DNA from 3 places in the Janibacter sp. CX7 genome. Region 2 is predicted to be linked to each of the others. Evidence: riboswitches for the same ligand, from Rfam matches in the RefSeq annotation. Region 2 holds a riboswitch; each other region holds the start of a gene.
What was found. A riboswitch is a leader RNA that binds a small molecule or an ion and turns the genes downstream of it on or off. The one in region 2 is predicted to bind S-adenosylmethionine.

Region 1 (10,363 bases), 910 kb from region 2:
CGCCAGGCCGCGCCACACCATCTCCAGGGGCAGGGTGCTCAGCGGGATGACGAAGAGGCCGATCGCCAGGGCCTGGAGGAAGGTCTTGATCTTCCCGCCGCGGCTGGCCGGCATGACGCCGTGCCGGATGACCCAGAAGCGCATGAGCGTGATGCCGAGCTCGCGGGCGAGGATGACGACGGTGATCCACCACGGGATCTCGCCGATCATCGACAGGGTGATGAAGCCGGCCCCGGTGAGCGCCTTGTCGGCGATCGGGTCGGCGACCTTGCCGAAGTCGGTCACGAGACCCTTGGCCCGGGCCAGGTCGCCGTCGATGCGGTCGGTGATGATGGCGATGGCGAAGACACCCCAGGCCCACCACCTCGTGCTGGTGTCGTCGCCGCCGTGGCTGAGCACCAGCCAGACGAAGACCGGCACGAGCAGGATGCGCATGACCGTCAGCGCATTGGGCAGGTTCCACGGGCTGGGAGCGGGAGTCGTCTGCTCGGTGGTCATGCGCGCACCTCCGCCACGAGGTCGATGCCCTCGGTGCCCACGACCTCGGCCACGACGAGCGCCCCGACCTCGAAGCCCTCGACGTCGCCGGTGAGCAGGGTGACGCCGTCGACGTCGGGCCCCTGGTGGGCGGCTCGTCCGACGACCTCGCCGCTCTCCTCGTCGACCTCCTCGACGAGGACGGTGACGGTCTCACCGATGCGCTCCTCCGCCCGCTGGGCGGTCAGCTCCTCGACGAGCCGGGTCAGCCGGTCGACCCGCTCGGCGATGACGTCGGGGTCGACCTTGTGGTCGAGCAGCTCGCCCTCGGTGCCGTCCTCGTCGGAGTAGCCGAAGACGCCGACGACGTCGAGACGAGCGGCGACGAGGAAGCGCTCCAGCTCGGCGACGTCCTCGTCGGTCTCGCCGGGGAAGCCGACGATGACATTGGACCGGATACCGGCCTCGGGCTGCCGCTCACGGATGCCCTCGATGAGGCCGAGGAAGGACTCGGTGTCGCCGAACCGGCGCATCCGCCGCAGCAGCGGCCCGGCCGCGTGCTGGAAGGAGATGTCGTACCAGGGCACGACGCCCGGGATGCTCGCCATGGCGCGCAGGAGGCCGGGACGGATCTCGGCTGGCTGCAGGTAGGACACGCGCACTCGCTCGACGCCCTCGATGGCGACGAGCTCGGGCAGCAGCTGCTCGAGCAGGTCGAGGTCACCGAGGTCCTTGCCGTAGGACGTCGAGTTCTCGCTCACGAGGAAGAGCTCGCGCACGCCCTGGGAGGCGAGCCACCTCCCTTCGGCCACGACGTCGTTGGGGCGCCGGGAGACGAAGGCCCCACGGAAGGTCGGGATCGCGCAGAAGGCGCAGCGGCGGTCGCAGCCGGAGGCGATCTTCAGCGGCGCCCACGGCCGGTCGTCGAGGCGGGCGCGCGGCAGGTCGGAGGCGTTGTGCCCCGGCAGGGCCACCTCGCTCGCGTCGCGGTCGACCGGGGAGATCGGCAGCAGCTTGCGGCGGTCACTGGGCACGTGGGCCTCGGGGGCGTGGCCGTCGAGGACCGCGCGCAGGTGGGCGCTCATGTCGGTGTAGGAGTCGAAGCCGAGCACCGCGTCGGCCTCGGGCAGCTCGTCGGCGAGCTCCTTGCCGTAGCGCTCGGCGAGGCAGCCGACGGCCACGACCTTCTGCGTCCGACCGTGCTCGCGCAGGTCATTGGCCTCGAGGATCGCGTCGATCGAGTCCTTCTTGGCCTGCTCGATGAAGCCACAGGTGTTGACGACCGCGACATCGGCCTGGGCGGCGTCGTCGACGAGGGTCCACCCCTCTGCGGACAGGCGGCCGGCGAGCTCCTCGGAATCGACGTCGTTGCGGGTGCACCCCAGGGTGACGAGGGCGACGCTACGGGCAGGGGTGGACATGGACCCCACTCTAGGCGGCCGGGAGTGGCTCGACCGAAACGACGCGATCGCTCAGCTGCGCGCGCGGCTGACCGTCAGGGCCACGAGACGCGAGATGACCATGGCGACGTAGAGCACCCCGCCCAGCTGCTCGATGATCGTCGCGGCCCGGGCGTGGGGCTCGATCGCCACGATGTCCGACAGGCCGACGCTCGTGAGGTTGGCCGCGGAGAAGTAGAGCAGCTCGAGGAAGGACTTCGGCCCGATGCCCGTGTGCCCGTCGAAGGACCCCGGCTCGAGCGTCTGGATCGCGACGAAGAGGTAGGTGAAGCCGAAGAGCAGGACGGTGAAGGCCGCCCCCACCGCGAAGAGCTCGTCCTTGGTCACCCACGTGTCGGCGAACATGTAGGCCACCAGGCCGTAGGCGACGTACATGTAGAAGACGGCCAGCATCAGGTGCGCGGCGAAGGTCACCGGCACGTTGCTCCGGTCGATGACCGACCACACCTCGAGCACGAAGGCCGGGAAGCCGATGCCCAGCGCCAGCCAGGTGAGCGCCGGCGTGGAGCGCACGACCCAGATGCCGAAGGTCACCGCGAAGAGCGACAGCGAGGTGATGACCGCCCGGCCCCAGTTCTCCGACTCCACCCACGGCAGCAGCACGATCGCGAGGAGCTGGATGCCGACGAGGATCGCCGACGGCTGCTTGCGGACGACAGCCGCCCAGTAGCGGACTCCCGTCGGGCGGCTGTCGAGCTCGTACCAGGCCTTCGTCATGGGGCAACCCTAGACTCGCGCTGTGCTCGACGCCCCGCTGCTGCTGCCCCCGCTCCTCGCCGCCCTCCTGCTGGTCGTGAGCGGCATCGCCAAGGTCCGTCACCCCGAGGAGACGCGCAGCGCCTTCGGCGAGCTGCAGGTGCCGCGGGCCCTCACCGACTCCCCCGCGCCCGCACTGCTGCCATGGGCCGAGATCGTGCTCGCCGTGGCGATCATCGTGACGCCGCCCCCCTTCGCCCTCGTCGTGGCGGTCCTCGCGCTCGTCCTCTTCGCCGTCTACCTCGCCGTCGTCGTGCGGGCCCTCGGCTTCGACTTCCCGGTGACGTGCAGCTGCTTCGGCCGGCTCGGGCTGGGCGAGGTGACGCGCCGGACCGCGCTGCGCAATGTGCTGCTCGTCGTCGTCGCCGCCCTCGGCGTGTGGTCGGCGACGGCCGATGCCTCGGTGGCGGCCCGCCTGCTCGAGGCCTCGGCGCAGACCTGGGTCTGGCTGGGCCTGGTCGTGCTCACCGTCGCGGTCGTCGTGGTCACCTTCGGCGGGACGAAGGGGGTGACCTCCTCCGGCGTCATCGGCACCGGCGAGGTGGCCGGCGCGCAGGACGACGAGGACGCGGACTACGCCCGTCAGCCCATCCCCTTCGCCACCCTCGTCGAGGAGTCGGGCCACGAGACGACGATGCACGAGCTCACCGCCGGCGGCGCGGTGCTCCTGCTCTTCGTCTCCCCCACGTGCGGCTCGTGCCGACCGGTCATCGACCAGGTCGAGGTATGGGACGAGGGGCTGGGACCGGTGCGGGTGCGGGCGGTCGTCTACACCGCGCTCGAGGACGTCGTCGCTGCCGAGCCGACGCTCGCCGGCCGGGTGCTGCAGGACCCGTCGGCCATCACGTCCCGCATCTTCCGCGTCGGGACGCCCGGCGCGGTCCTCCTCGGGGCCGACGGCATGCTCGCCGGCGGCCCGGTCGAGGGCACGGCCGCCGTGCAGGAGTTCTACGACGACGTGCGCGCCGAGCTCGTCGAGGCGGGTGTGGTGGCGGCGCCGGAGGACGTCACCGACGAGGCCGAGGTGGGCGTCACCGACGGTCGGTGAGCGACCAGGCGTCCTCGTCGTCGTCCTCGGTCCACTCCTCGACGACCTCGGTGCCGATCGGGTCCTCCGCGTAGCGGTCCTGCGACGCGGCCGGTGAGCCCTCGCGCAGGTCGATGACGTCGGTGTCGGTGGAGACCTGCCCCGCGGGCTGGCCCACCGGGGTCGTGTCGCCCTCGACGTCGTCACCCTCGGCATCCGCGGGCGCGGCGCCATCGGGAGCCGGGGGCTCCTCCCCCTTCATCAGGGCGAGGGTCGTCGGCAGGTCCTCGGGCGTGATGAGCACGTCGCGCGCCTTGGAGCCCTCGGAGGGGCCGACGACGCCGCGCGACTCGAGCAGGTCCATGAGCCGGCCGGCCTTGGCGAAGCCGACGCGCAGCTTGCGCTGGAGCATCGACGTCGAGCCGAACTGCGTCGTGACGACCAGCTCGGTCGCCTGCAGCAGCACGTCGAGGTCGTCGCCGATGTCCTCGTCGATCTGCTTCTTGGGCGTCTCGGGGGCGACGTCCTCGCGGTAGGTCGGCTTGAGCTGGCCGGTGACGTGCCCGACGACGTGCTCGATCTCCGACTCGGTGACCCAGGCGCCCTGGACTCGCATCGGCTTGGACTTGCCCATCGGCAGGAAGAGGGCGTCACCCTGGCCGAGCAGCTTCTCCGCGCCGGGCTGGTCGAGAACGACGCGCGAGTCGGCGAGCGACGAGGTGGCGAAGGCCATGCGCGAGGGGACGTTGGCCTTGATCAGGCCGGTCACGACGTCGACCGACGGGCGCTGGGTCGCGAGGACGAGGTGGATGCCGGCGGCGCGCGCGAGCTGGGTGATGCGCACGATCGAGTCCTCGACGTCGCGGGGCGCGACCATCATCAGGTCGGCGAGCTCGTCGACGATGACGAGGAGGTAGGGATAGGGCTGGATGACCCGCTCGCTGCCGGGAATCGGCTCGACCTTGCCCGCCTTGACAGCCTTGTTGTAGTCGTCGACGTGCTTGTAGCCGAAGGTCGCGAGGTCGTCGTAGCGCATGTCCATCTCGCGCACGACCCACTGGAGGGCCTCGGCGGCCTTCTTGGCGTTGGTGATGATCGGCGTGATGAGGTGCGGGATGCCCTCGTAGGCCGTCAGCTCCACCCGCTTGGGGTCGACGAGCACCATGCGCACCTCGTCGGGCGTCGCCCTCATGAGGATCGAGGTGATCATCGAGTTGACGAAGGACGACTTGCCGGAGCCGGTCGCGCCGGCGACGAGGATGTGCGGCATCTTCGCGAGGTTGGCGATGACGTAGCCTCCCTCGACGTCCTTGCCGACACCCATGACCATCGGGTGCTCGTTGTTGCGGGCCACGTCGGAGCGCAGCACGTCGCCGAGGCAGACCATCTCCTTGTCGGCATTGGGGATCTCGATGCCGATGGCCGACTTGCCGGGGATGGGGCTGAGGATGCGCACGTCGGCGGAGGCGACGGCATAGGCGATGTTCTTCGACAGCGCGGTGACGCGCTCGACCTTGACGCCCGGGCCGAGCTCGACGACGTAGCGGGTGACGGTCGGGCCGCGGTGGAAGCCGGTGACCTGGGCGTCGATGCCGAACTCGTCGAGCACACCCGTGAGCGCCTCGACGACCTTGTCGTTGGCCGCCGAGCGCTCCTTGTGCGGCGCGCCGGGCTTGAGGTACTGGCTGTCGGGCAGCGTGTAGGTGACGTCGCCGGCGAGGGCCAGCTGCTCGACCCGCTGCGGCAGCTGGGTCGTCGGCGGGGGCTGCAGCTCGGTCTTGCCGCTCGCGATCGGCGCGACGGCAGGGTTCTTCGTCGGGCGCTTCTCGCCCGGGCGTGGGCCGCCGGCCTCGGCCTGCGGGGTCTCGGCCGCCTCCTCGGCCTCGACGGGGGCCGCCGGCTTCTTGCGACGCCCCTTGCCGACCGGCTGGACGACGGCGGCCTGGTCGTAGGCGGTGTCGCCGTCGCGCTCGCCGGACTGCTCGTCCTCGGCGTCGATGGTGCGGCGGCGCCGGGCGCGGCTCACCGCCGCCTTGGGCGCGTCGTGGCGGGCGTCGACGTCGGCCGCGGTGACGTGGCTGGGCACCTCGCCGGTGAAGGCGGCGCGCACGTAGGCCAGTCGCTGCGGCACCTCGTGCAGCGGGGTGCCGGTGAGGAGCAGGAGGGCGAAGAGCCCGAGGAGGACGAGCAGGATCGTCGCCGGCCACTCGGTGACCGCCGTCGACAGCGGGTCGGAGGCGAGGAAGCCGACGATGCCGCCGGCGTCACGCATCGGTCCCGCGCCGTCCGGTGGCTGCGGGATGTCCTTGGCGATGTGGGTCAGGCCCGCCGCCGCGAAGAGCAGCATGACGGTGCCGAAGCCCAGCCGGGCGTCGGCCGCCGGCTCGCTCGCCGAGCGCAGCAGGCGCACGCCGAGCAGGAGCAGGACGATCGGCAGCGCATAGGCGACCCGGCCGAAGGTGCCGGCCGCGACCGCGTGGACGATGTCGCCGAAGAGGCCGCTCAGGCCCCACCACTCGCGGACGGCGACGACGAGGGCCAGGGCGATCGCGAGGAAGCCCCAGCCGTCCCGGCGGTGCTCCGGCTCGATCTGGCCGGCGCTCGTGCCGATCCGGCGCACGCCGGAGCCGGTCGCGTGCGCGACCCCCATCCAGGTGCGCTGCACCGCCGCGATGGGCAGCGGCAGACCGCCGCCGGAGGCGGGCTTGCGGGAGGAGGTCCTCCCCTTCGCGCTGCTCTTGGCGGGTGCCTTGCGACCCGACGGGCGGGTGGAGCCCTTGGGTCGGGAGCTGGCGCCCTTGCTGCGCGAGGTGGTCGACGGACGAGTGGCCATGATTCGCAGGGTAGGCGAAAGCCACCCCCGACACACGCGTCACACGCGCACCACGGGCCACGGATCGCAGCGGTTAGCCTCGCCCCGTGGACTCGCGGACCCTCCTCGTCGTGCTCCTCGCGGCCGCCTGCGGGGTGCTCGGGTGGCGCTGGCTGCGCACCGGTCGCTACCGCCGGCCGGACGAAGGAGCCCCCCTCCCCCGCCACCTCTGGGTCGCCGGAGTCGCTCCCTTCGTCGGTCTCGTCGTGGAGCGCGGGCTCGTCGACCGGACCTGGCCGGTGCTGCTCGCGCCGCTCGCCCTGGCCCTCGCCGGACTCGTCCTCGCCGCCGTCGACGCCGACGTCCACCGCCTGCCCAACGCGATCACGCTGCCGCTCGTGCCGGTCCAGGCCGTACTGCTCACCGTCGCGTCGGCCACGACCGGCGACTGGGGCGCCTTCGCCCGCGCCGGTCTGGCGGCGCTGCTCGTGGGTGGTGGGACGGTGCTGCTCGCCTTCGTCCTCTTCGGCAGGTCGATCGGCATGGGCGACGCCAAGCTCATGGTCTCCATCGCGCCGACGCTCGCCTGGCTGGGCTGGAGCACGCTCGCCGTGGGGGTCTGGCTCGGCTTCGTCATCGGCGGCCTCGTGGCCGCCGGGCTGCTCGTCACCCGCCGCGCGCAGCGCTCGACCCACCTCGCCTTCGGCCCTTATCTCGTCGCCGGGGCCGTGCTCGCCGTCGCGCTGGCCTGATGTCCACGGGGCGAGACGCGCCCCGCAGAGGGTCGACAGCAGCCGTGGTCGGTCGGTTATGGTCTGAGCCAAGGTCACGAGTACCAGCGACAAGCCCCGGCTAGCTGGTCGGCAACCCTCCTTCCGCGGTGGGGTGCTCCGGGTGACGACCTGGCCGGCGACAGACCGTCGCCCGGCAAGCGCGGACTCGCGGTCGACACCTCGGGTCCCAACGGACCAGGAGCACCGTCATGACCATCTCCGACCTGCACCGCACGACCACCGCCCTGCCCCAGCTCGTCTCCGCGGGTCTGGCGTACCGCGACGAGCACGGTGCGAGCATCGAGTACGCCCACCTCGACCACGGCGCAACCACCCCGGCCTTCGCCGCCGTGGCCGACGAGGTCGCCGCCGCGGCCGTCACCTACTCGTCCGTGCACCGCGGCGCGGGCTTCGCCTCGCGGGTCACGAGCTCGCGCTACGAGGCCGCCCGTGAGGCCGTCGCCGCCTTCGTCGGCGCCCGCGAGGACGACCACGTCGTCTTCACCCGCAACACCACCGACTCCTTCAACCTGCTGGCCCGGGCGCTGCCCACCGGGACCAAGGTCTTCGTCTTCGCCTCGGAGCACCACGCGGCGCTGCTGCCGTGGGGCGACGTGCTGCGCCTGCCGGTGCCGCACAGCCACGACGAGGCGCTCGACCTGCTCGACCAGGCGCTGCGCAACCACCCGGCCGAGCACCGCCTCGTCGTGGCGACCGGCGCGTCCAACGTCACCGGCGAGCACTGGCCGATCGAGCGGATCGCCGCCCTGGCGCACGAGCACGACGCGCGCTTCGCGCTCGACGCGGCCCAGGTCGCGCCGCACCGCCGGGTCGACATCGACGCGCTCGGCGTCGACTACGTCGCCTTCTCCGGGCACAAGGTCTACGCCCCCTTCGGCGCCGGCGTGCTCGTCGGGCGCAGCGACTGGCTCGACGAGGCGCAGCCCTACCTCGCCGGAGGCGGGGCCACCGCCCGCGTCGGGCTCGACGAGACCGAGTGGACCTGTGGCCCGGCGCGTCACGAGGCCGGCTCCCCCAATGTCCTGGGAGCCGTCGCGCTGGCCACCGCGTGCGAGCTCATCACCGAGCACGAGGCGGCGATCATCGACCACGAGCAGGCCCTGCGCATCCGCCTGCTCGCCGGCCTGCAGCAGATCCCCGGCGTGCGTGTGCACACCCTCTTCGGCGGCGTCGACGGCGCGCCGGTCGCGACGATCACCGTCGACGGCCACGACAGCAGCGAGGTCGCGCGCATCCTCGGCGACGACCACGGCATCGGGGTGCGCGACGGCAAGTTCTGCGCGCACCTGCTCGTCGACGACCTCCTCTCGGAGACCGAGCACGAGACCGCCGTGCGGATCAGCGCCGGCCTGGGCACGACGCCCGAGCACATCGACCGACTCCTCGGCGCACTGCGCTCGCTCTGACCCTCCTCGGGTGGGGCGAAGGGGGGACCCGGCAGGCCCCCTTCGGCCCAACAAGAAGAACTGCCCCTTCGCAAGGGTTCGGAACCCTTGCGAAGGGGCAGTTTCTTCGGGTGACCCGCAAACCGGGGGGCGGGTGAGGACCTGCCCGCTCAGGCCTCGACGACCACGGGGATGATCATCGGGCGGCGGCGGATCTTGCCACCGACCCAGCCGCCGACGGCGCGGCGCACGACCTGCTGGAGCTGGTGGGTGTCGGTCGTGCCCTTGCGGGCCGCCTCGTCGAGCGCGGCGATGATCTTGGGCTTGACCTGGGTGAAGATCTCGTCGTCCTCGGCGAAGCCGCGGGCGGTGATCTCCGGACCGGCGACGACCTTGCCGGTCGAGGAGTCGACGACGACCATGACGGAGATGAAGCCCTCGTCGCGCAGGATGCGGCGGTCCTTGAGCAGCTCCTCGGTCGTCCCGCCGACGCTCGAGCCGTCGACGTAGACGTAGCCGCAGGGCACGGCGCCGGCGATCCGGGCACGGCCGTCGACGAGGTCGACGACGACCCCGTCCTCGGCGAGGACGACGTGGTCGGGGTCGACACCGGTCGCGATCGCCAGGTCGGCATTGGCCACGAGGTGGCGCCACTCGCCGTGGACCGGCATGACATTGCGCGGCTTGACGATGTTGTAGCAGTAGAGCAGCTCGCCGGCGCTGGCGTGACCCGAGACGTGCACCTTGGCATTGCCCTTGTGCACGACGTCGGCGCCCAGGCGCATGAGGCCGTTGATGACCCGGTAGACGGCATTCTCGTTGCCCGGGATCAGGCTCGAGGCGAGCAGGACGGTGTCGCCGTCACCGACGTCGATGCGGTGGTCGCGGTTGGCCATGCGCGAGAGGGCGGCCATCGGCTCCCCCTGGCTGCCCGTGCAGATGAGCACGACCTCGTCGTCGGGGAAGTTGTCGAGCTTCTTGACGTCGACGAGCACGCCGTCGGGCACGTGCAGGTAGCCCAGGTCGGCGGCGATCCCCATGTTGCGCACCATCGAGCGGCCGACCATCGCGACCTTGCGGCCGTTGCGCTCGGCGGCGTCGAGGACCTGCTGGACCCGGTGCACGTGGCTGGAGAAGCACGCGACGATGATCCGGCGCTGGGCCTTGCGGAAGACCGTGTCGATCGCCGGCCCGATCTCGCGCTCGGGGGTGGTGAAGCCGGGGACCTCGGCATTGGTCGAGTCGGTGAGGAAGAGGTCGACCCCCTCCTCGCCCACCCGGGCGAAGGCCCGCAGGTCGGTCAGGCGCCGGTCGAGCGGCAGCTGGTCCATCTTGAAGTCGCCCGTGTGCAGCAGGGTGCCGCCCGCGGTGCGCACGAAGACGGCGAGCGCGTCGGGGATCGAGTGGTTGACCGCGATGAACTCGCAGTCGAAGACGCCGAAGCTCTCGCGCCCGCCCTCGCGCACCCCGAGGGTGTAGGGCTTGATGCGGTGCTCCTTGAGCTTCGCCTCGACGAGGGCGAGGGTGAGCATCGAGCCGACGAGCGGGATGTCGGGCTTGTGCTTGAGCAGGTAGGGCACGGCGCCGATGTGGTCCTCGTGGCCGTGCGTGAGGACGATCGCCTGGACGTCGTCGAGGCGGTCGAGGATGTA
Region 2 (10,363 bases):
ACCCAGCGACCGCCGCCCAGTCGGTCACCATGTCGTCGACCAGGCGGGCGCCACTCGCCTCGGCCAGCTTGTCAGTGGCCCGGTGCTTGAGCTTCACCGTGTTCGTCGCGACCTTGTGCTTGGTCCAGCTCTTGGCGTTCGCCGCGATCCGTCGATGGGCGATGGGGTTGGTGGACGTGTCCGCCGCCCTGATGTTCTTGAGCTCGTCGGCACGGTGACTGAGCCTGGTGGCATTCTTGGCATCGGCCCGCTTGCTCCCGGGGATGACGATGTCGACGGCAGTGAGGACGGTCGTCGCGCCGACGTCCTTGTAGCTCCCCTCGCCGTAGACCGCGCGGCGGCCGAGCTTGCCGATGGGATCGCCTGCGGTCATGATCGCCGCCGGCTTGCCCCACGGGGTGACGTCGACGACCGGGTTGTTGAAGAGGCTGCTCGTCCCCGTCCGGCTGGCCATCTCGAAGCTGTTGTAGGTCCGGGGGTCGGACAAGGCTGTTCCGACCGAGCCCAGCCGCCCGGCCGTCGCCCGCTCGTCGGCCACTGCGGCGTCGGCCACCCGCCGGTACCCTCGCTTGTTCATCTCCCGCGAGTTGCTCGCCGCGCGGTACTCCCGGTCGACCGTCGCGTACTCGGGGTCCTCCGGGGTCATCGTCTCGAGCCTCGCCCGCCGGTCCTCGCTGGTCCTGTCGTTGGCGTCGTAACGAGCGCGCAGCCTCGCGAGCTCGGCCTGGCTCTTCTCGAGCCGGTCGGCATAGGGCCGGATGATCTGCTCGGTGTCGCTGAGCCGGTTGGCGATCGCGACGAGGTCCTGCGGGGTCGTCCCGACCTCCTGCTCGAAGAGAGTGCCGGAGCACGACTCCCAGACTCCCTTCGTCGAAACCATGCGGAGCATCTCGGCGACGGTGTGGATGTTGGCGGCGACCGTCTTGAGCTCGTCCGCCTCCGCCCGGATCATCTCCGGGTCGCCCTCCTCGATCGTCCCTGTCTCGTCCAACGCCATCAGAGGACTCCCTGGTGCCGTCGGTCGAGGAGGTCCTCGGTCTTCACGTACCAACCCCCGGCATCCTTGGCGAGGCGGCCGAGCTCGCGCAGCTGCTTGCCCACCCGGATCCGCTCCCGCTCGAAGTCGCCGATCGCGCCCTCGTACGCATCGGTGCCGTACCAGCTCGGGAAGCCGAAGGTCTCGACCGCCTCGTTGTTCGCCTTCGCCGCCTTCTCCTCCAGGAAGTCGGCGATGGCCTTCAGCTGTCGGCCGAGCCCGTCGATGCCCTCGCTGTCGATGGAGATGCGCTGCTGTCCGTCCATGCCCCCACGCTAGGAAAGAACGCCGAAGGGCCCGTGGAATTATCCACAGGCCCCTCGGACGAGCTCGATCACTTCGCCGCGGCGAAGCCCTCCTCGAGGTCGGCGATGATGTCGTCGATGCCCTCGAGGCCGACCGCCAGGCGCACGAGGCCGGGGGTGACGCCGGCGGCGAGCCGGTCCTCCTCCGGACCCTGCGAGTGGGTCGTCGACGCGGGGTGGATCACGAGGGAGCGCACGTCACCGATGTTGGCGAGGTGGCTGTGCAGCGTGAGCCCCTCGACGAACTTCTTGCCCGCCTCGAAGCCGCCGGCGATCTCGAAGGAGATGACGGCACCGGCCCCCTTCGGCGTGTAGCGCTGCGCCTGCTCGAAGCTCGCGGAGCCCTCGAGGGAGGCCCAGTTCACCGACTCGACCTGGCCGTGGCCGGAGAGGAAGTCGACGACCTTGCGGGTGTTGTCGAGGTGGCGCTCGATGCGCAGGCTGAGCGTCTCGATGCCCTGCCCGATGAGGAAGGCGTTGAAGGGCGAGATCGCCGGACCGATGTCGCGCAGCAGCTGCACGCGCGCCTTGAGGATGAAGGAGAGGTTGGCCCCCAGGGCGCCGTTGACACCGAGGTCGGGCCCGAAGCGCAGCCCGTGGTAGCTCGGGTCGGGCTGGTTGTAGTTGGGGAACTTCTCCGCGTCGGCGGCGTAGTCGAAGTTGCCGGAGTCGACGATGACACCGGCGATCGCGGTGCCGTGGCCACCGAGGTACTTCGTCGCCGAGTGCACGACGACGTCGGCGCCGTGCTCGATGGGCCGCAGGACGTAGGGCGTGGCGATCGTGTTGTCGACGACGAGCGGGACCCCCGCCTCGTGGGCGACCTCGGCGATGCCGGCGATGTCGAGCACGACCGGCTTGGGGTTGCCGATGGTCTCGCCGAAGAAGACCTTGGTGTTGGGCTTGACCGCCGCGCGCCACTGCTCGAGGTCGCTCGGGTCCTCGACGAGGGTCGTCTCGATGCCGAACTTCGCGAGGGTGAACTTCAGCAGGTTGACCGTGCCGCCGTAGAGCGCGGCGCTGGCGACGATGTGGTCACCGGCCTCGGCGATGTTGACCAGGGCCAGGTGCGTCGCGGACATCCCCGATGCGGTGAGCAGGGCCCCGACGCCGCCCTCGAGCGCAGCGATCTTCTGCTCCACCGCGTCCTGGGTGGGGTTCATGATCCGCGTGTAGATGTTGCCGAACTCCTTGAGCGCGAAGAGGTTCGCCGCGTGCTCGGTGTCCTTGAAGGCGTAGGAGGTCGTCGCGTGGATCGGCAGCGCCCGCGAGCCCGTCGTGGGGTCGGGTGCCTGGCCGGCGTGGATCTGACGGGTGTCGAAGCTCCAGGTGGAGGGATCGGTCATGGTGGTGCTCCTGTGCTGTGCGCGCTTGACCGCGACGGTCGTCGCGGACCAGGTCGTCTCCCGGGGCACCCCACCGCGGAGGAGGGTTGCCGGCCAGCGAGCCGGGGCTTCGCGCTGGCGCTCAAGACCTGTCGCAAGACTAGGAGATGCTCGCGTCGCCGATCAGGCGCGTCTCACACGGTGGATCCACCACAGGCCGACGAAGGGGAGGACGAGCGGCAGGTAGCCGTAGCCGGACCCGTAGTGGGACCAGACGGTCTTGTCCGGGAAGAGCTCCGGACGCACGAAGGACAGGGTGCCGACCGCGAGCACGCCGACCGCCTCGACGGTGATCGCCCCGGTCGCCAGCCGGGCGCCGGAGGGACCCCCCTTCGCCAGGGCCACGGTCGCGACGACGTAGATGACGGCCGCGACGGCCGAGAGCACGTAGGCCAGCGGCGCGCGGTCGAAGTACTGGGTGATCTGCAGGACCGAGCGGCCGGTCGCGGCGAGCGCGAGGACGGCGTAGACCGCGACGACGACCCGGCCGGGCCCGGTGCCCGTGCGCACCTCAGGCCGGGCCATGGGTCTGCCAGATCTGGAGGATGCGGTAGGCCATGACCCCGACGGTGAAGGCGCCGGCGAGGACGACGCCCATGGCCCAGCGGGTCTTCTCCTTCAGCGCGATGAAGACGACGATCGGCGGCAGGATCGGCAGCGTGAGGGCGTAGGCGAGCATCGTCGCACCCTCGCCCTGGCCCGACACCTTGCCCATCGCGATCGCAGAGACGACGACGAGCACGAGCAGGGCGAGCTCGAGGACCGCGGTGACGATCAGCATGAGGTCGTCGACGAGGCGGTCGAGGACGAGGTAGGCCAGGGACTGCAGTCCGAGCACGCCGACCGCGACGATGACGACAGTGGTCAAGGGCACAAGCACCGGGCAAGGGTACCCAGCGCGCGGCCTGCGACCATCACTGCCATGAGTGACCCGCGTCCCGGTGCCCAGCAGCTCATCGCCTCCGTCGTCGACGCCGGCAGCTTCGTCTCGTGGGACGAGCCGATCGACGTCAGCGGCCTCTCCCCCGACTACCGCGCCGCGGTCGACAAGGCCGCAGAGCGGGCCGGGACCGACGAGTCCGTGCTGACCGGGCGGGCGAGCATCCACGGTCACGACGTGGCGCTCATCGTCGGCGAGTTCCGCTTCCTCGGTGGCTCCATCGGGCGGGCCGCGGCCGCGCGGATCGTCGCGGCGATCCGCCGGGCGACGTCGGAGCGCCTGCCCCTCGTCGCGGCCACCGCGAGCGGCGGCACCCGCATGCAGGAGGGCACCCCGGCCTTCGTGACGATGGTCGACATCTCGGCGGCCGTCGTCGCGCACAAGGCGGCCGGACTGCCCTACCTCGTCTACCTGCGCCACCCCACGACCGGCGGCGTCTTCGCCTCGTGGGGGTCCCTGGGCCACATGACGATCGCCGAGCCCGACGCGCTCATCGGCTTCCTCGGCCCGGTCGTCTACGAGACGGTCAACGGCGTGCCCTTCCCCGACGGGGTGCAGGTCGCCGAGAACCTCGTCGACAAGGGCATCGTCGATGCCGTCGTCCCCGTCGAGGGCCTGGCCGACATCGCCGCCCGCGCGCTCACCCTGCTCTCGGCGAGCACGACCCGCACCGCCGACCCGGCCGACCACCCGGCGTGGCCGATCTCCCCCTTCGTCTCCCGTCCGGAGCCCACCGACGAGGAGGTCGCCCGCGTCTGGCAGTCCATCGAGACGACGCGGCGTGCGGACCGGCCCGGTGTGCGCGAGCTGCTGCGGCACGCCGCCGACGACGTCATCCCGCTCAACGGCACCGGCTACGGCGAGTCGGACAAGGGCGTCATGCTCGCGCTGGCGTCCTTCGCCGGGCGGGCCTGCGTGCTCGTCGGTCAGGACCGGCGCTACCAGGCCGCCCAGTCGATGGGGCCGGCCGCGCTGCGCGAGGCGCGACGCGGCATGCGGATGGCGACCGAGCTCGGGCTGCCGCTCGTGACGATCATCGACACCCCCGGCGCCGACCTGTCGCCCCGTGCCGAGGAGGGCGCCCTCGCGGGCGAGATCGCCCGCTCGATCTCCGACATGACCGCCCTGACCGTGCCGAGCGTCTCCGTGCTCCTCGGCGAGGGCACCGGCGGCGGCGCCCTCGCGCTGCTGCCGGCGCAGCGGATCATCGCCGCGGGCCACGCCTGGCTCTCGCCGCTGCCCCCGGAGGGTGCGAGCGCGATCGTCTACAAGGACACCGAGCACGCCGCGCTGCTCGCCGCCCGGCAGCGGGTCGGCGCCACGCAGATGCACGAGGACGGCACGGTCGACGTCATCGTCCCGGAGGAGCCGGCCGCGCACGAGGACCCCGAGGGCTTCGCCGCCGCGATCGCCGCCGCCATCGCGGCCGAGGTCGAGGGGCTGCTGCACGAGGGGTGACCCGGCCGGTCGCTACCCGGCGATCGCGAGGCCCGGCCACGCGGGCATCTCGACGACCCCGTGCACCGACGCGAGATAGGTGCCGAGCAGGGGCACCCGGTGCTCGCGGCAGGCGGCGATCGCCGCCTCGTGCCACCCCCTCGCCACGTCGTCGGGCGTGTAGCCGCGGGGACGGCCGACGGCGACGACGATGCCGCCGAGGCGGTCGGCGAATCCGCTGAGGAAGACGTCGAATGGGCGGCGCCGCTCGTGCGGCGGGACCCCCTCGACGTCGTTGATCGTCACCGGCTGCACGAGTCGGTGTTCCCGGCTGCACAGCAGGATGCTCAGGCACCCCTCCGCGCGGTCGGCCTCACGCACGACGAGGTCGACGACGTCGGCCGTGAGGGTGGGGTCGGTCAAGGGGCGCTGGGGCCAGTCGGCCGGCAGGTCGTCGTAGGTCATGCCCTTCATCATGGCCACGTCACGACGGGCCGCCGCGAGCTTTTCCACAGGCACCCGCCGAGCATCGCGGCGCGGGTAGTGTGACGACCGGCACGCCGGCCCACACCCCGTCGGCGGCACCACCACGACCTCCGGGAGACCCCCAGTGGCACTCAGTGTCTTCGACCTCTTCTCTGTCGGCATCGGCCCGTCGAGCTCGCACACCGTCGGCCCGATGCGTGCCGCCGTGATGTTCGTCGAGGGGCTGCGCGACGAGGGCCTGCTGCCGCAGGTGCGGCGGGTGCGGGCCGAGCTCTTCGGTTCCCTCGGTGCCACCGGTCACGGCCACGGGTCCAACACCGCGGTGCTGCTCGGGCTCACCGGCGAGCGTCCCGAGCTGTGCGACCCGCGCACGGTGACGGGCCGGCTCGAGCAGATCCGGTCCAGCCGTCGGGTGAGCCTGCTCGGCGAGCACGAGATCGACTTCGTCGAGGACGACGACCTGGTCCTCCACCGACGCAAGTCCCTGCCCCTGCACCCCAACGGCATGACCTTCACCGCCTGGGGCGAGGAGAGCGGCGAGGGCGCCACTCCCCTGTCGAGCCACACCTACTACTCCGTCGGCGGCGGCTTCGTCGTCGGCGAGGACGCGTCCGGCTCGACCCGGATCGTCGCCGACACGACCCCGGTCAAGCACCCCTTCACCACCGGCGACCAGCTGCTCGCGATCTGTGCCGAGACGGGCCTGTCGATCTCGCAGGTCATGCTCGACAACGAGCTGTCGTGGCGCACCGAGGCGGAGGTGCGCAGCGAGCTGCTGCACATCTGGTCGGTGATGCGCGAGTGCATCGACAACGGCCTGCGGACCGAAGGGGTCCTGCCCGGTGGTCTCAAGGTGCGCCGGCGCGCTCCCCAGCTCCACCAGCGGCTGCGGACCGAGGGCCGCAGCGACGACCCCCTTCGTGGCATGGACTGGCTGTGCCTCTACGCCCTGGCGGTCAACGAGGAAAATGCCGCGGGCGGTCGCGTCGTCACGGCGCCGACCAACGGCGCTGCCGGGATCATCCCGGCCGTGCTGCGCTACTACACCGACTTCGTGCCGGGCGCGGACGACGACGGCATCTGCCGCTTCCTGCTCACGGCTGCCGCGATCGGCGTGATCTACAAGGAAAATGCCTCGATCTCCGGCGCCGAGGTCGGCTGCCAGGGAGAGGTCGGGTCGGCGTGCTCGATGGCCGCCGGAGCGATGGCCGCGGTCCTCGGCGGCTCCCCCGCCCAGGTCGAGAATGCTGCGGAGATCGGCATGGAGCACAACCTCGGCCTCACCTGCGACCCCGTCGGCGGGCTCGTGCAGATCCCCTGCATCGAGCGCAATGCGGTGGCCTCGGTCAAGGCGATCACCGCCGCCCGGACCGCGCTGCGCGGCGACGGCTCGCACGTCGTCTCGCTCGACAAGGTCGTCAAGACGATGCGCGAGACGGGCCGCGACATGAAGGTCAAGTACAAGGAGACGGCACGCGGCGGGCTCGCCGTCAACGTCATCGAGTGCTGATCTCCCACTCACCACCGGGGCTGAAGATCACGAGATATCTCGTGCCGGTGGGAGGGGTCGTCGACTCCTCGTGGTCGTCGTCGACGGTGAGGACCGTCTCGATGACTCGGCCGTCGGCGTCCAGGGCCTGCAGGTAGAAGGACCTGGACGGGGCCTCGGTGATCTGGGAGTAGGTCAGGTCCAGACGGTCGCCGTCCGTGCCGTCCCAGGCGAAGACCCCCGGACCACGCCCTCGCTCGACCGCCCCGGCCGCGGGCGCCCGGTCCAGCGGTGCGAAACGGACGGTCCAGTCCCCCTTCGCCTCCACCTTGATGCGCTCGGTGGGCGCGCCGTGGGCGTTGACGTTGAAGAGGACGGTGCCGGACCGGCCCGTCGAGCTGTCGAGGATCGCCTCGGTCTCCAGCCCGTCGGCGTCGACCCCGGTGAGCGACAGGGGGTCGAAGGGGAGGCCGCGCTGGGTGTAGGTGATCAGGGCCGGCTCCTCGCCGGCCACCTCGGGCACGTCGACGGTCCCGCCATCGCGGGTGCCCGAGGAGACCCCGCCCCACGGTGACGCAGAGGTCGGGGCCGAGGCCGACGGCGAGGACGACGGCGAGGACGCAACGTCCTCGGGGCCATCAGCACCGCTGGACAACCAGCGGACACCGATGACCCCGAGGACGATCAGAGCGACGAGCCCCGCGCCGACCACCGTGGCGATGATGATCGGGAAGACCCGGCTGCTGCTCACTTCTTGGTGAGCTCCCAGTCACCCGTCGCGTCAACGACGAGGTACTTCGTGCCGTCCTGGACGGTCGTCGTGCCCTCGTAGTTGTCGTACTCGCTGATCAGGCGGTCCGGGTAGTCCTCGGTGCCCACGGCCTGGACCCGGAAGTTGCCGAGGAAGGAGTCGGCCGGCTGGGTGTACTTGGCCGAGAGGTCGCTGCGCTTGCCGTCCCACTTGAAGACCTGGGCGCCGGTGCCCTTCTGCGAGGAGCCGAAGTTGGGCGCCTGGTTGATGCGGATGAACTTGATCGTCCAGTCACCCTCGGTGTCCATCTCGATGCGCGAGGTGGCCGCCGTGTAGTTGGTGAGGTTGTAGGCGACCGTGCCCTTCGTGGCGTCGGACGCGGTGAGGACGTACTCGGAACTGCGACCGTTGCCGTCGAGGCCCTTGATCGTCAGGGAGTCGTAGTCGTCGCCCTTGTAGGTGAACTCGACGAGGCCGGCGCCGTCACCGGAGGGAACCCCGATGAAGGCCTTGCCGCTGCCGGTGTACTTCTTGCCCCACTCGGCGGCCTTGTTCTTGTTGTCGAGGATGCTCGTGCCCGGGTCGTCCGAGGTGGACGAGCTCGTGGTGCTCGGGTCGGTCGTCGACGAGTCCGTCGGGGTGTCGGTCGAGCTGTCCGTCGAGGAGTCCGTCGGCTGCGAGGTCGTCGTCGAGTCGGTCGGGTCCGCGGTCGGGTCGTCGTCGCTGCCACCGATGAGCTTGAAGCCCACGAAGGCGAGGACGAGCACGAGGACGAGGCCCACGGCAGCGAGCGAGATGATCAGCGGCATCTTGCTCTTGCCCTGGGGCGGCTCGCCCTGGCCCTGCTGGCCGTAGGCGGGCTGGCCGTAGCCCTGCTGCTGGTCGTAGCCCTGGGTGTAGGGCGAGGACTGGCCGTAGCCCTGCTGCTGGTCCTGGCCGTAGGCCTGCTGACCGTAGGCGGACTGGCCGTAGCCCTGCTGGTCCTGGCCGTAGGAGGACTGCCCGTAGGCGGACTGGCCGTAGGCCGACTGCCCGTAGCCCTGCTCCTGGCCGTAGCCAGCGGCACCCGCACCCGCGGCGCCGGCGGCCCCGGCCTGCGAGGAGGAGTCGGTGGTGGAGATCGCCTCGGTCTCGGGGGCGCGGTCGGCGCTCGGGCGCACGCGCGTCGCCTCGTCGACCTCGCTCGTCGAGCCCACGGTGTCCTGACGGACGCCGGTGCCGGCCGCGTCGGGGCCGGGCTGGCCGACGCCGAAGCCCTCTGGGGTCGCCTGCCGGTGCTCGGTCCATCCGTTGCCGTCGTAGTAGCGGATCTGACCCTCGTGCTCGGGATCTTGATACCAACCGGCCGCCCAGGAGCTCATCGAGGCCCCCTCCATCTCTGTCTCGAGTGCAGTTGTCCAACTGCCGTGAATTGCTGTCGCAAGAGTACCCACCGATCGGGCCGTCAGCAGTGGGGAGCACTCCCCATGGGACTCAGCCCGCGTAGCCCGCCCGCCGGTTGGCCTCGACGGCGCCCTGGTAGGCGTGCCACATGCCCCAGCCCCAGGCGAGGAGCATCAGGGGCAGACCGATGAAGCCGATGAGCACCCAGCCGAAGCAGACGAAGAAGACGATGCTGAAGATGTAGAGCATGAGGAAGCCGATGCCCGGGCCGACGTCGCCGTTCATCATCGAGCCGACACCCGGCACGAGGAAGGAGACGAGCAGCGCGATGGCCGGGTCCTTGCGCGGTACCGGCGGGGCGAAGGGGGCGCCCGTCACCCCGTAGGGAACGAGCTGCTGCGGTGGCGGTGCGTAGGCCGGCGGCGGGAAGCCCGCCGGGGGCGTCGTCGTGGCGTGCGTCCACTGGGTGCCGTCCCAGTAACGGCGCTCGCCGTCGTGCTCGTACCACCCGGGTGCGTGCTCGGTCATCTGTCCCCCTGATCTGCTCGAGGCACTCTAACCCTGCGGCACCCTGACCCCGGCACGGGCGAGCGCCTGCGGGTCGCCGACGACGACCAGACGATCGGTCGCCCGGGACAGACCGACGTAGAGGCGCTCACGGAACCTCTCCCTCGTCCCGTCCTCGTTGATGCTCAGCACGACGACGCGACGTTCCATCCCCTTCGCCCCGAGGACGTGGCCGTAGAAGACGTCGTCGTCCTCCCAGAAGGTGCGCCAGTAGCCGCCCTGCCCGAGCTCCTCCTGCCGCTCGACCTGGACGGGGTGGCGCTTGCCGGTGGTGAGCAGCGCGACGTGACCGGGGCTCCAGCCCTCGTCGAGCAGGAGGTCGATCTGGTCGTCGGCGGTCTCGAGGGCGTCGCCGGGAGCGGCGCTCACGAAGGCGACCTCCGGCCCGTCGCCGCCCTCGAGGCGCATCCGCAGCGGGGCGAGCGGACGGAAGACCTCGGCGATCTGCTTGGTGTTGCGCAGGTTGTGGTCAAGCACGAGCGGGACGAGGGGCACGGGCGGACGGCCGAAGCGGTGGAAGATCCGCTGGTTCTCGTCGGAGTAGATGAAGAGGCCGCCCTCGACCTCGTCGGTGAGCGCGCCGA
Region 3 (10,363 bases), 210 kb from region 2:
GCGGTGCGCGCGATGTCGACGTAGTGCTGCAGGGTCCGCGCCCGCACGGGATCGGCCGAGGGATGCCGCCAGGCGGCCTCGTGGTGGCCGTTGGGCATGATGAAGGCATTGAGGTGGAGCTGGCGTTGCGTGGTCATCGTGAGTGGGTTCCTTTGCAGGCGAAGGGAGTTCAGCTGCCGGTGGGCGTGGTGCGCCAGGCCGAGAAGTGACGCTCCAGGCGCACGAGCGCGATGTTGACGACGAGGCCGAAGACCGAGACCGTGAGGATCCCGGCGTACATCTGCGGGATCTGGAAGCTGCTCTGGGCGTTGACGATGAGGTAGCCCAGGCCGGCCTTGGCGCCGACCATCTCCGCGGCGATGAGCACGAGGATCGAGGCGGTGCCGGCCATCCGGATGCCGGTGAAGATCGTCGGCACGGCCGACGGGAGCACGACCTTGACGAAGAGCTGCAGGTTGGACAGCCCGAGGGTCCGCGCGGCCCGCACCAGCAGCGGGTCGACGGTGCGCACACCGGCAACGGTGTTGAGCAGCACGGGGAAGAAGGCCGCGAAGGCGACGATCGACACCTTGCTCAGCTCACCGATGCCCAGGAGCAGCGTGAAGACCGGCAGCAGGGCCAGGGCCGCGGTGTTGCGGAAGAGCTCGAGCAGCGGCGTCAGCACCTCGCGCAACCCGTCGTACCAGGCGACGGCGATGCCGAGGACGACCCCGGCGACGACGGCCAGGCCGAAGCCGACGACCGATCGGGTGAGGCTCGCCTGCAGGTGCTCCTGCAGCTGACCGGTGCGCGCGAGGTCCCACAGCGCGCCGAGCACGACGTGCAGCGGCGGCAGGAAGACCTTGCGGGTCGGCTCGAGCAGGTACTGCGTGCCGAACTCCCACAGCAGGAGGAAGAGCACGACGGCCGCCGAGCGGCGCACGCCGGTGCGCAGCGCAGAGACCACCCGCTGGGTGCGGCTCGGCGCCTCGGAAACGGTCACGGTGGACGAAGGGGGCGCCTCCGCCGGTGCCGTGGTGGGCTGGGACAGGGTCGCGGTGCTCATTCAGGCCGCCTTCTCGGTGCCGTCGGGCTGGATCTTGGAGTGGCCGGCGCGGCGGGCGCGCTCGACCTCGTCGTGCAGCAGGCTCCAGACCTGGTGCCGGTAGGCGACGAAGTCGGGGTCGGAGCGCAGGTCCGTCGCGCCCTCGCGGTCGCCGAGGTCGACGTCGACGACCGCCTTGAGGCGTCCGGGCCGCGAGGAGAGGACCGCGACGCGCTGGCCGAGGTAGACCGCCTCCTCGATGCCGTGGGTGATGAAGACGGCCGTCGTCCCGGTCGTGCGCCAGATGCGCAGCAGCTCGTCCTGGAGCTGCTCGCGGGTCTGGGCGTCGAGCGCGGCGAAGGGCTCATCCATGAGGAGGATCCCCGGCTCGTAGGCGAGGCTGCGGGCGATCGCCACCCGCTGCTTCATGCCGCCCGAGAGCTCGTGCGGCAGCCGCTCCTCGAAGCCCTCGAGGCCGACGAGCGCCAGGTAGTGACGGGCCCGCTCGGTGCGCTCCCGGCGGCTGAGCGGCAGCTGCTCGAGGCCGAAGGCGACATTGGCCAGCGCCGTGCGCCAGGGGAAGAGGGCGTACTGCTGGAAGACGATCCCGCGGTCGAGACCGGGTCCGGTGACGGCCTCGCCGTCGACGAGGACCTGGCCGCTCGTCGGGGTGCTCAGCCCGCCGAGGAGGTCGAGCAGGGTCGTCTTGCCCGACCCGCTCGGGCCGACGAGGGTGAGGAACTCCCCCGCCGGGACGGTGAGGCTGATGTCCCCCAGGGCCCGCAGCACGCTCGCGCGGGGCTGGTCCTTCGTCGGGCGGACGACGAACTCCTTGGTGACGTGGCGCAGCTCGATGCTCGAGGTCACTTCTGCTCCCCCTTCGCGAGGTCGTTGTACTCGTTGGTGTAGAGGCTCGAGGGGTCGAGGTCGGCCCGGTCGACGATCCCGGTGCTCTCGAGCCAGGCGGCCCACTGGGTGAAATCACGGTCGGTGACGACTCCCCCCTTCGCCGGGACGCCGGTGCTCTTCCAGAAGCGGACGTTGTCCGTCGTCTCGTTGCGGTCGCGGCCCTCGATGATCCGCTCGAAGCGGGCGATGACCTGCGCACGCGGTGTCCGGCGGGCCCACTCGATGGCCTTGGCGACACCTGTCGTGAAGTCGCGGACCGCGTCCGGGTGCTCGGCGATGAAGTCGTCGCGCAGGACGTACTGGCCACCGTTGAGCTCGCGCCCGAGGACGTCGACGTCGCGGATCAGCTCGCGGATGTCGTCCTGGGCCTTGGCCCGGTCCTGCAGGATCCCGCCCAGGGCGCCGACGTCGACCTGCTTGCGGCGGATCGCCTCCTCGGTGTCGTTGGGCGGCAGGACGACGAGCTGCACCTGATCGATCTCGGCGGCGCTCAGCCCCGCCTTCGTCAGCCAGGTCTCGACGAAGGCCTCGGCATGGGCACCCAGGGTGTTGACGGCGATCTTCGCGCCGACGAGGTCCTTCGGCCCACGGATCGTGCTGTCCTTGCGCACGTAGAGGCCCTGGTAGGAGGTCTCGTCCGAGCCGTAGTAGTTGATGACCGCGGTGATCGGCGAGCCGGCCCCGGCGAGCTTGACGACGGCACCGGAAAAGGCGCCACCCACGTCGGTCTGGCCGGTCGCGACGGACTGGATGTCCTGCGGCCCGCTCACCGTGGCGCCGACGTACTCGAGGGTGACCTTGCTGAAGTAGCCGAGGTCGTCGGCGAGCTCGGGGAAGGTGACGTTGTTGGCGCTGCCCTGGTAGCGGAAGGTGACCTTGCCCCCGGGCGCGGTGCCGGCGGCATCGCTCGACGGCAGGGCGCAGCCGGCGAGGGTGGACGTCGTGGCGATGCCGGCGAGGCCGAGCAGGACGGTGCGGCGGGAGGTGAGCGCGCTCATCAGGCCACCGCCACCGAGCGCGCGAAGAGCTCACCGCGGTGCGCCGCATCAGCGGCGGCGACGAGCGAGCGGCCGGCGACAGCATCGAGGAAGACGCGGGTGACCTCGGCGAGCGGCCCCGCCGCGGAGTCGGCGATGCTCACCTCGCCGTCGTCGTACCGGGTGACCTCGGAGGCCAGGACGAACCACCCCGGCGTGATGGCACTCGGCGCCAGGCTCGCCAGGACCGGCCGCAGGGCGTAGTCCACCGCGAGGACGTGGGCGGGGCTGCCGCCGGTGGCGATCGGCAGGACCACCTTGTCCTTGAGCCCGGTCTGCGGCAGCAGGTCGAGGAAGGCCTTGAGCAGTCCGCTGTAGGCCGCCTTGTAGACCGGGGTCGAGACGATCACGGCGTCGGCCCGCTGCAGGGCGCAGGCGGCCCGGGCGATGTCGTCGTGCTCGGCGTCGGCCCGCAGCAGCGGCTCTGCGGGCAGGTCCCGCAGGACGATCGGGTGCACGACGTGCCCGGCGCGCTGGACCCGGTGGGCGAGGTCGCCGAGCACGGCTTCGGTGCGGGAGGTGGTCGAGGGTGAGCTGGAGATCGTGGCGATGACAGCCATGGGGGTGCCTTTCGATGGGCAGGTGGGTACGACGGATCGACGGCTGACGAAGGGAGGTCGTCACCGGTCGTGAGAGTGGGAGTGGGTGTGCAGGGTTCGCCGAGGGTGCGCATTGCCGTTGGGCAATGCGGGTTCAGGTCAGCGACAGAGGGCGCTGTTGACCCGCAGGAGGTCGACGTGGCGCCGCAGCGCCGGACGCAGCGACCGCGGTGCGGTCGGGGCGGTGGTGCTCATGGGGAGTCCGTCCTGTCATGAGGCCGGTGAGTGCCTCGCGCTTGCTCCGGCCGCGACGGCAGGAGCCAGGTCCTCACCCGGAGCACCCCACCGCGAGTGGAGGGTTGCCGCCCAGCAAGCCGGGGCTTGACGCTGGAGCTCGTGACCTGATGACAAACCTACGCAGATCCATCTCCTACTGCAAGAGAAGGAGATGGACGTCTCGCCATCCGGGACACCAATTCCCCTGCCCCGCAACGAGACCGCCCACGACGAAGGGAGACACGGCCCGGGTTGTGTTGTGTGGTCAACCGGTAGCGCCGGGTGCCGGCAGCGCCCGGTGAGCGCCGCCGGCTCGCTGAAATCCCGGTTCAACACACAACCATCAGCACGACGAAGGGGGCGCCGCCGCCAGCACGACGAAGGGTGGGGTCGACGCGAATCAAGGAAAAGTCCGGACTGCCTGCGCCCCGTGAGAGGCAGACCAAGCGGTCCGGACTTTTCCCCAGCGTCGACCCCACCCTTCGGCGGGCGGCCCGGTCTTCGGCAGGACGGACGAGAGGGCTCAGCCCTCGCTGAGCATCTCCGCGGTGAGGAAGGCCAGCTCCAGGCTCTGCTGGTGGTTCAGCCGCGGGTCGCAGACGCTCTCGTAGCGCTTGTTGAGGTCCTCGTCGAGGATGCGCTCGGCGCCGCCGAGGCACTCGGTGACGTCGTTGCCGGTGAGCTCGACGTGCAGGCCACCGGGGACGGTGCCGAGCGCGCGGTGCACCTCGAAGAAGCCGCGCACCTCGTCGACGACGTCCTCGAAGTCGCGCGTCTTGAAGCCCGACGCCGACTCGAAAGTGTTGCCGTGCATCGGGTCGCAGATCCACGTGACCATCGCGCCGGAGTCACGCACCCGCTCGACGATGCGCGGCATCGCCTCGCGGATCTTGCCCGCCCCCATCCGGGTGATGAAGGTCAGGCGGCCGGGTTCGCGGTGCGGGTCGAGCAGGTCGATGATGCGCAGCAGCTCGTCCGGGTCGGCCTTGTCGGAGACCTTCATCCCGATGGGGTTGCGGATCCGGCTGACGAAGTCGAGGTGCGCGTGGTCGATCTGCCGGGTGCGCTCGCCGATCCACAGGAAGTGCCCCGAGGTGTCGTAGAGGTCGCCGGTGCGCGAGTCGACGCGGGTCATCGGGCGCTCGTAGTCCAGGAGCAGCGCCTCGTGCGCCGACCAGAACTCGGTCGTCTTCATCGCGTCGAAGTCGACGTCGCACGCGGCCATGAAGCGCATGGCCTTGTCGATCTCGCGGGCCAGGCCCTCGTAGCGCCGGTTGGCGGCGTTGGAGACGAAGCCGACGTTCCAGTCGTGGACGCGCCGCAGGTCGGCGAAGCCGCCCTGCGTGAAGGCCCGCACGAGGTTCAGCGTCGCGGCGCTCGTGTGGTAGCCGCGCAGCAGCCGCTCGGGGTCGGGCTCGCGGGACTCGGGCGTGAAGGCGAAGTCGTTGACCATGTCGCCGCGGTAGGCGGGCAGGGTCACGCCGTCGCGGGTCTCGGTGTCCTTGCTCCGCGGCTTGGCGAACTGCCCCGCCATGCGGCCCATCTTGACGACCGGCATGCCGGCGCCGTAGGTGAGCACGGCGGCCATCTGCAGGATCGTCTTGATCCGGTCGCGGATGTTGTCGGCGGTCGCGTGGACGAAGGTCTCGGCGCAGTCGCCGCCCTGGAGCACGAAGGCCTCACCGACCGCGGCCTTGGCCACCCGGTCGCGCAGGTCGTCGCACTCCCCCGCGAAGACGAGCGGAGGATAGCTCCCGAGGGTCGCCACGACGTCGTCGAGAGCGGCCCGGTCGGGCCAGCTCGGCTGCTGGGCAGCGGGCAGGTCGCTGGCGATGGCGTCAGCGGCGGACGTGGAGGTGGGCACTGCGGTGGTCACCACCCAAGGATAGGTCGAGCCGCCACCGCACCGGCGACCCGTCCACCTGCAGGACGAAGGGAGGTCACTCCGGCTGGTCGAGACCCCGGCTGATCGCGAAGCGGGTCAGCTCCACGCGGTTGTGCAGGTGGAGCTTGCCGAGGATGTTCTGCACGTGGTTCTGCACCGTCCGGTGCGAGATGACGAGGTCGGCCGCGATCTCCTTGGCCGTCATGCCCATGGCGACGTAGCGCAGGATCTCGGTCTCGCGCTCGGTGAGCTCGGGCACCGGCGAGCTGCTCGCCTCCGGCTCGGGCGCGCTGCGGGCGCGGGTGCGCATCTCGCGGAATTCGCCGAGCACCAGACCCGCGAGGCCCGGGGTGAAGACCGCGTCCCCCGCCCCGGTCGCCGTGACGGCGTCACGGATCTCCTGCGGCGAGGCGGACTTGACGAGATAGCCGCTCGCGCCGGCCTTGACCGCCGCGAGCACGTCGTGCTCCTCGCCGCTCGCCGAGAGGATGAGCACCTTGGTCGCGAGGTCGCTGATCGCCGTGCACACCTCGTCGCCGCGCAGCTCCGGCAGGTTGAGGTCGAGGACGAGCACGTCGGGGGTCGTCGCGCGCGTCCGGCGCACCGTCGAGGGCCCGTCGGCGGCGGTGCCGACGACGTCGAAGCCTGCCTCCTCGAGGTCTCGCACGAGGGCATCGCGCCACAGCGGGTGATCGTCGGCGACGAGGACGGTGAGGGGGGCGCCGGGCTCGGTCATGAGGAGGAGCCTGCCATGTGCGTGGTCGGCACGGTGAGGGTCACCGTCGTGCCGCCGGTGGACGGCGAGCGCCAGCTCGCGTCGCCGCCGAGGTCGAGCATCCGTCCGCGGATCGAGCTGCTCGCGCCGAGGCGCCCCTCGTCGGCGGCCCGGACGAGCCGGTCGACGGGCATGCCGACGCCGTTGTCGCGGACGACGACCTCGAGGCCGGTCTCGTCGGCGTCGAGCAGGGCCCGCGCCCCGTCACCGGCGTGCCGGGCGACGTTGTCGAGCGCCGCGACGACGGCGGCCTCGACCTCGCGGGCGACGAGCTGCGGCACCTGCACCGGCCCCGCGGGCAGGACCACCTCGACGGTGGCCGAGCGAAGTGAGGCCAGCCCGGCAGCGAGATCACGGCGGTCGCCCTCGTCCGCCGGCACGGCGGTCGGCCCGGAGGTGGCCGGCTCGAAGCGGGTGATGCGCAGGGAGCGCTCCTGGTCGGCGGCGAGATCGGCCAGGGCCTCCCCTTCGCCGCCGATCTCACGACCTCGCCGGTGGATCATCGCCAGGGCCTGGAGCACCCCGTCGTGCACCTCACGACCGATGCGCTCGCGCTCGGCGAGCCGCTCGCTGATCGCGAGCGCCTGCTCGAGGCGCTTCTGGCTCTCGCGGGCGAGCTGCACGGCGAGCCCGACGAGGATGCCGAGGATGTAGAGCAGGAAGATGTTGTGCCAGGTCAGCTGGCCCGGGTGCTCGGCCTGGACGAGGTTGGCGGCGGCGATGACCGTCGCCGCGAGGACCCCGCCGCGGATCCCGGTGAGCAGTGCGCCGGCCATGACCGACGCGGCACTCCACACACCCGGGACGGTCGAGATGCCGGCGCTCACCTCCGCGGGGTCGTAGACCTCGCTCGTGAGGAAGATGCCGACGCACGCGATGACGAGCTCGACGGCGATGGCGACGCTGGTCGGTCGCGGCAGCAGCGGCGCGACCACCGACCACACGAGCGCGACGACGAACCACGCGATGATCGGCCACCACAGCTCGACGTGACCGCGGTGGACGCCGACGAGCACGGCCGCGTAGACGAGTGCGACGAAGCGGTAGAGGGCTAGCCCCCGCCCTCCGGCGCTGTCGATGAGCGGCGACGGGTTGTAGTGCCGACGTAGCGCGCTCGCCCCGGGGTCGAGGACCACGGCCTACAGACCGTCCTTGCCCTCGCCGGACCAGGGGTTGCTGGCGTCGCCGGCGTCGAGGCCCTCCTCGAGCTCGGGCACGGCCCGCCCGGGCCGGGCGGCCTCCTGCAGCTCGCGTGCGCGACGACGAGCCTTGGTGAGCAGCTTTTCCTTCATCGACGTCGCGTACATGTCGACGTACTCCTGGTCGGACAGCTGCATGAGCTCGTACATGATCTCGTCGGTGATCGAGCGCAGGACGAAGCGGTCGCCCTCCATGCCCTCGTAGCGCGAGAAGTCGAGCGGCTTGCCGATCTTGACCCCGACGCGGCGGATGTTGGGGACGATCTGGCCGGTCGGCTGTGCCTTGTCGGTGTCGATCATCGCGACCGGGATGACGGGCACGCCGGCCGTCAGCGACATGCGTGCGACGCCGGTGCGGCCGCGGTAGAGGCGCGAGTCGGGCGAGCGTGTGCCCTCCGGGTAGAGCCCGAGCAGGTCACCGCCCTCGAGGACGCGCAGGCCGGCGCGGAGCGCGGCCTCGCTCGCCTTGCCACCGCTGCGGTCGATCGGCAGCTGCCCGACCCCACGGAAGAAGGCCGCCGTCAGCCAGCCCTTGAGGCCCGTTCCGGTGAAGTAGTCGGACTTCGCCAGGAAGGTCACCCGGCGGTCGACGACCAGGGGCAGGAAGATCGAGTCGGAGAAGGAGAGGTGGTTGCTGGCGAGGATCGCCGGCCCCTCCTCGGGGATGTGCTCCAGGCCCTCGACCCATGGTCGGAAGAGCACCCTCAGCACGGGTCCGATGACGATCCTCTTGAGAATCCAGTACAGCACTGCTCCATCACCTCCAGATCGCTGCGAACTCTACGGTAACGACGGCCCCCGTGACGCGTGCCAGACTGTCCACGAGCGAGGACGAGCGGACGGACCGACGGAGCAGGCATGGTGGAGCGACAGCATCCAGACGAGGAGGACGTCGACGCGGCCTTCGCGTCGATCGTCGCCCGCTGGGACGACGAGCTGCCCCTGGCCGACACCCCCGAGCACGACCGCGCCGACGAGCCGCCGCGTCCGCTCCCACCTCGACGGCAGAGCACGGGCGACGTGCGCGACCACCTGCCCCGCACCGAGCCCGCGCACGAGGTGCCGTGGCGCGTCGACCCGACCCACTCGGTCGCCGATGCGCTCCTCGGTCAGGACGACGACCCGGGCAGTGCCGACGACGGCGAGGGCTTCACCCCGCCTCCCCCGGCCCCGCTGCCGCCGCGCACCGACCGGCTCTTCTGGGGCGCCCTGCTCGGTCTCGTCCTCGGCCCGCTGATGCTCGTGTGGCTCGTCGTCGCCCGCCCGTCCGTGGGCGGCTGGGCGACCGCCGTGGCCATCGGCCTGGTCGTCGGGGGCTTCGTCTGCCTCGTCCTGCGCCAGCCCGAGAGTCGCGACGACGACCCGACGAACGGCGCCCGGGTCTGACCGGCGTCACTCCCCCGACGTGGCGGCGCCCGCCGGCAGCGGCGAGGTCTCGACGTCGACCCACACCGGCCGGTGGTCGGTCGCGGCCTTGAGGTCCTCCCACACCCACGGCACCTCCCGGTGCGGCAGCACCTCGACGTCGGGCGTGGCGAAGATGACGTCGAGCAGACGCTCGGGCGTCGCCGAGGGATAGGTCGGCTCCGTCGGGCTCACCGGCCGCATCGCCGCCCCGAAGAGCTGCCACGCCGCGCCGTCCTCCTGCTCGTTGAGGTCGCCGGCGAGCAGCGCCGGCCCGGGCACCGCCGCGAGCCGCTCCATGATGGCGCGGGCGTGGGCGAGGCGCTCGTCGGCGTCGAGGCTGAGGTGGACGCTGGCGACGGCGATCGAGGTGCGGCCGAAGGGGGCGACCCGGGTGATCGCGACGCCCCGCCGGTCGCGCCACGAGCGGGTCGGCAGGCGGTGGTGGGTCACCGACAGCACCTGGGTCCGCAGGTTGGTCAGCACGCTCGTCTGCCCGGCTCGCTGGCTGCGACCGGACCACACGAGTCCGCAGCGTTGCGCGAGGTCGGCGATGCGGTGGTCGACCGCACCCACCCACGGCACCTCCTGCAGGCACAGCACATCGGGGTCGATGACCCGCACCGTGCGCGCGAGCGCCGCGACGTCGTCCTGCAGCCCCCGCAGGTTGTAGGAGGCGACGCGCAGGCTCACACCTGCTCCTCCGCCCCCAGGGCGGCCGCGCCGATGAGTCCCGCGTCGGGACCGAAGCGGGCCTCGACGATCCGTGCGGCCGGGCGGTAGCCACGGCCGGTGAGCTGGCGGGCGAAGGTGTCGCGTGCCGGCCCGAGCAGCAGGTCGCCGCGCGCTCACCGCCGCCGCCGATGACGAAGACCTCGGGGTCGAGGGCGGCCGCGAGGTTGGCGATGCCCACGCCGAGCCAGTGCCCGATCTCGGCGAGCAGCTCGACGGCGATGGCATCGCCCCCTTCGCCGCCTCGGTGATCATCGGACCGGTGAGCGAGGCCGGGTCACCACCGACGTGGGCGAGCAGATCGGTCGCCATCGGCGAGTTGGCCATCGCCAGGCCGCGGGCCTCGCGCACGAGGGCGTTGCCCGAGGAGTACTGCTCCCAGCAGCCGCGTTGCCGCACTCGCAGCGCTGCCCGCCGGGCACGACCTGCATGTGGCCGAACTCCCCCGCAATGCCGTAGCGACCACGCACGAGGTGGCCGCCGACGAGGATCGCGCCGCCGATGCCGGTGCCGAGGGTGATCATCACCGCGTGGGTGGTGCGCGGGCGGCGCCGAAGCGGTGCTCCGCCCACAGCGCGGCGTT

Region 1: it holds a riboswitch for S-adenosylmethionine, as region 2 does, so the genes downstream of both, NMQ01_RS10100 (aminotransferase class V-fold PLP-dependent enzyme) here and NMQ01_RS05725 (bifunctional o-acetylhomoserine/o-acetylserine sulfhydrylase) in region 2, are expected to answer to the same signal.
Region 3: it holds a riboswitch for S-adenosylmethionine, as region 2 does, so the genes downstream of both, ssuE (NADPH-dependent FMN reductase) here and NMQ01_RS05725 (bifunctional o-acetylhomoserine/o-acetylserine sulfhydrylase) in region 2, are expected to answer to the same signal.

Annotation. Positions count from the first base shown of each region.
Region 1 covers NZ_CP101464.1:2,063,488-2,073,850, forward strand. Annotated here, with positions in the region: gene pgsA (CDP-diacylglycerol--glycerol-3-phosphate 3-phosphatidyltransferase) at 1-498, opposite strand, end outside; gene rimO (30S ribosomal protein S12 methylthiotransferase RimO) at 495-1,898, opposite strand; gene NMQ01_RS10080 (ion channel) at 1,950-2,654, opposite strand; gene NMQ01_RS10085 (MauE/DoxX family redox-associated membrane protein) at 2,677-3,741, shown strand; gene NMQ01_RS10090 (DNA translocase FtsK) at 3,725-6,553, opposite strand; gene NMQ01_RS10095 (A24 family peptidase) at 6,640-7,284, shown strand; SAM riboswitch class IV at 7,357-7,472, shown strand; gene NMQ01_RS10100 (aminotransferase class V-fold PLP-dependent enzyme) at 7,515-8,732, shown strand; gene NMQ01_RS10105 (ribonuclease J) at 8,882-10,363, opposite strand, start outside.
Region 2 covers NZ_CP101464.1:1,157,806-1,168,168, reverse strand. Annotated here, with positions in the region: gene NMQ01_RS05735 (hypothetical protein) at 1-997, opposite strand, end outside; gene NMQ01_RS05730 (hypothetical protein) at 997-1,302, opposite strand; partial or broken gene NMQ01_RS05725 (bifunctional o-acetylhomoserine/o-acetylserine sulfhydrylase) at 1,371-2,690, opposite strand; SAM riboswitch class IV at 2,704-2,816, opposite strand; gene NMQ01_RS05720 (hypothetical protein) at 2,850-3,251, opposite strand; gene NMQ01_RS05715 (hypothetical protein) at 3,238-3,606, opposite strand; gene NMQ01_RS05710 (acetyl-CoA carboxylase carboxyltransferase subunit alpha/beta) at 3,649-5,124, shown strand; gene NMQ01_RS05705 (hypothetical protein) at 5,137-5,622, opposite strand; gene NMQ01_RS05700 (L-serine ammonia-lyase) at 5,714-7,099, shown strand; gene NMQ01_RS05695 (hypothetical protein) at 7,086-7,829, opposite strand; gene NMQ01_RS05690 (DUF2510 domain-containing protein) at 7,826-9,190, opposite strand; gene NMQ01_RS05685 (hypothetical protein) at 9,303-9,740, opposite strand; gene NMQ01_RS05680 (nuclease-related domain-containing DEAD/DEAH box helicase) at 9,768-10,363, opposite strand, start outside.
Region 3 covers NZ_CP101464.1:1,363,690-1,374,052, reverse strand. Annotated here, with positions in the region: gene NMQ01_RS06730 (LLM class flavin-dependent oxidoreductase) at 1-137, opposite strand, end outside; gene NMQ01_RS06725 (ABC transporter permease) at 170-1,045, opposite strand; gene NMQ01_RS06720 (ABC transporter ATP-binding protein) at 1,046-1,891, opposite strand; gene NMQ01_RS06715 (ABC transporter substrate-binding protein) at 1,888-2,931, opposite strand; gene ssuE (NADPH-dependent FMN reductase) at 2,931-3,530, opposite strand; SAM riboswitch class IV at 3,797-3,911, opposite strand; gene NMQ01_RS06705 (class II 3-deoxy-7-phosphoheptulonate synthase) at 4,309-5,661, opposite strand; gene NMQ01_RS06700 (response regulator transcription factor) at 5,726-6,406, opposite strand; gene macS (MacS family sensor histidine kinase) at 6,403-7,581, opposite strand; gene NMQ01_RS06690 (1-acyl-sn-glycerol-3-phosphate acyltransferase) at 7,585-8,394, opposite strand; gene NMQ01_RS06685 (hypothetical protein) at 8,503-9,030, shown strand; gene NMQ01_RS06680 (endonuclease/exonuclease/phosphatase family protein) at 9,037-9,741, opposite strand; partial or broken gene NMQ01_RS06675 (ROK family glucokinase) at 9,738-10,363, opposite strand, start outside.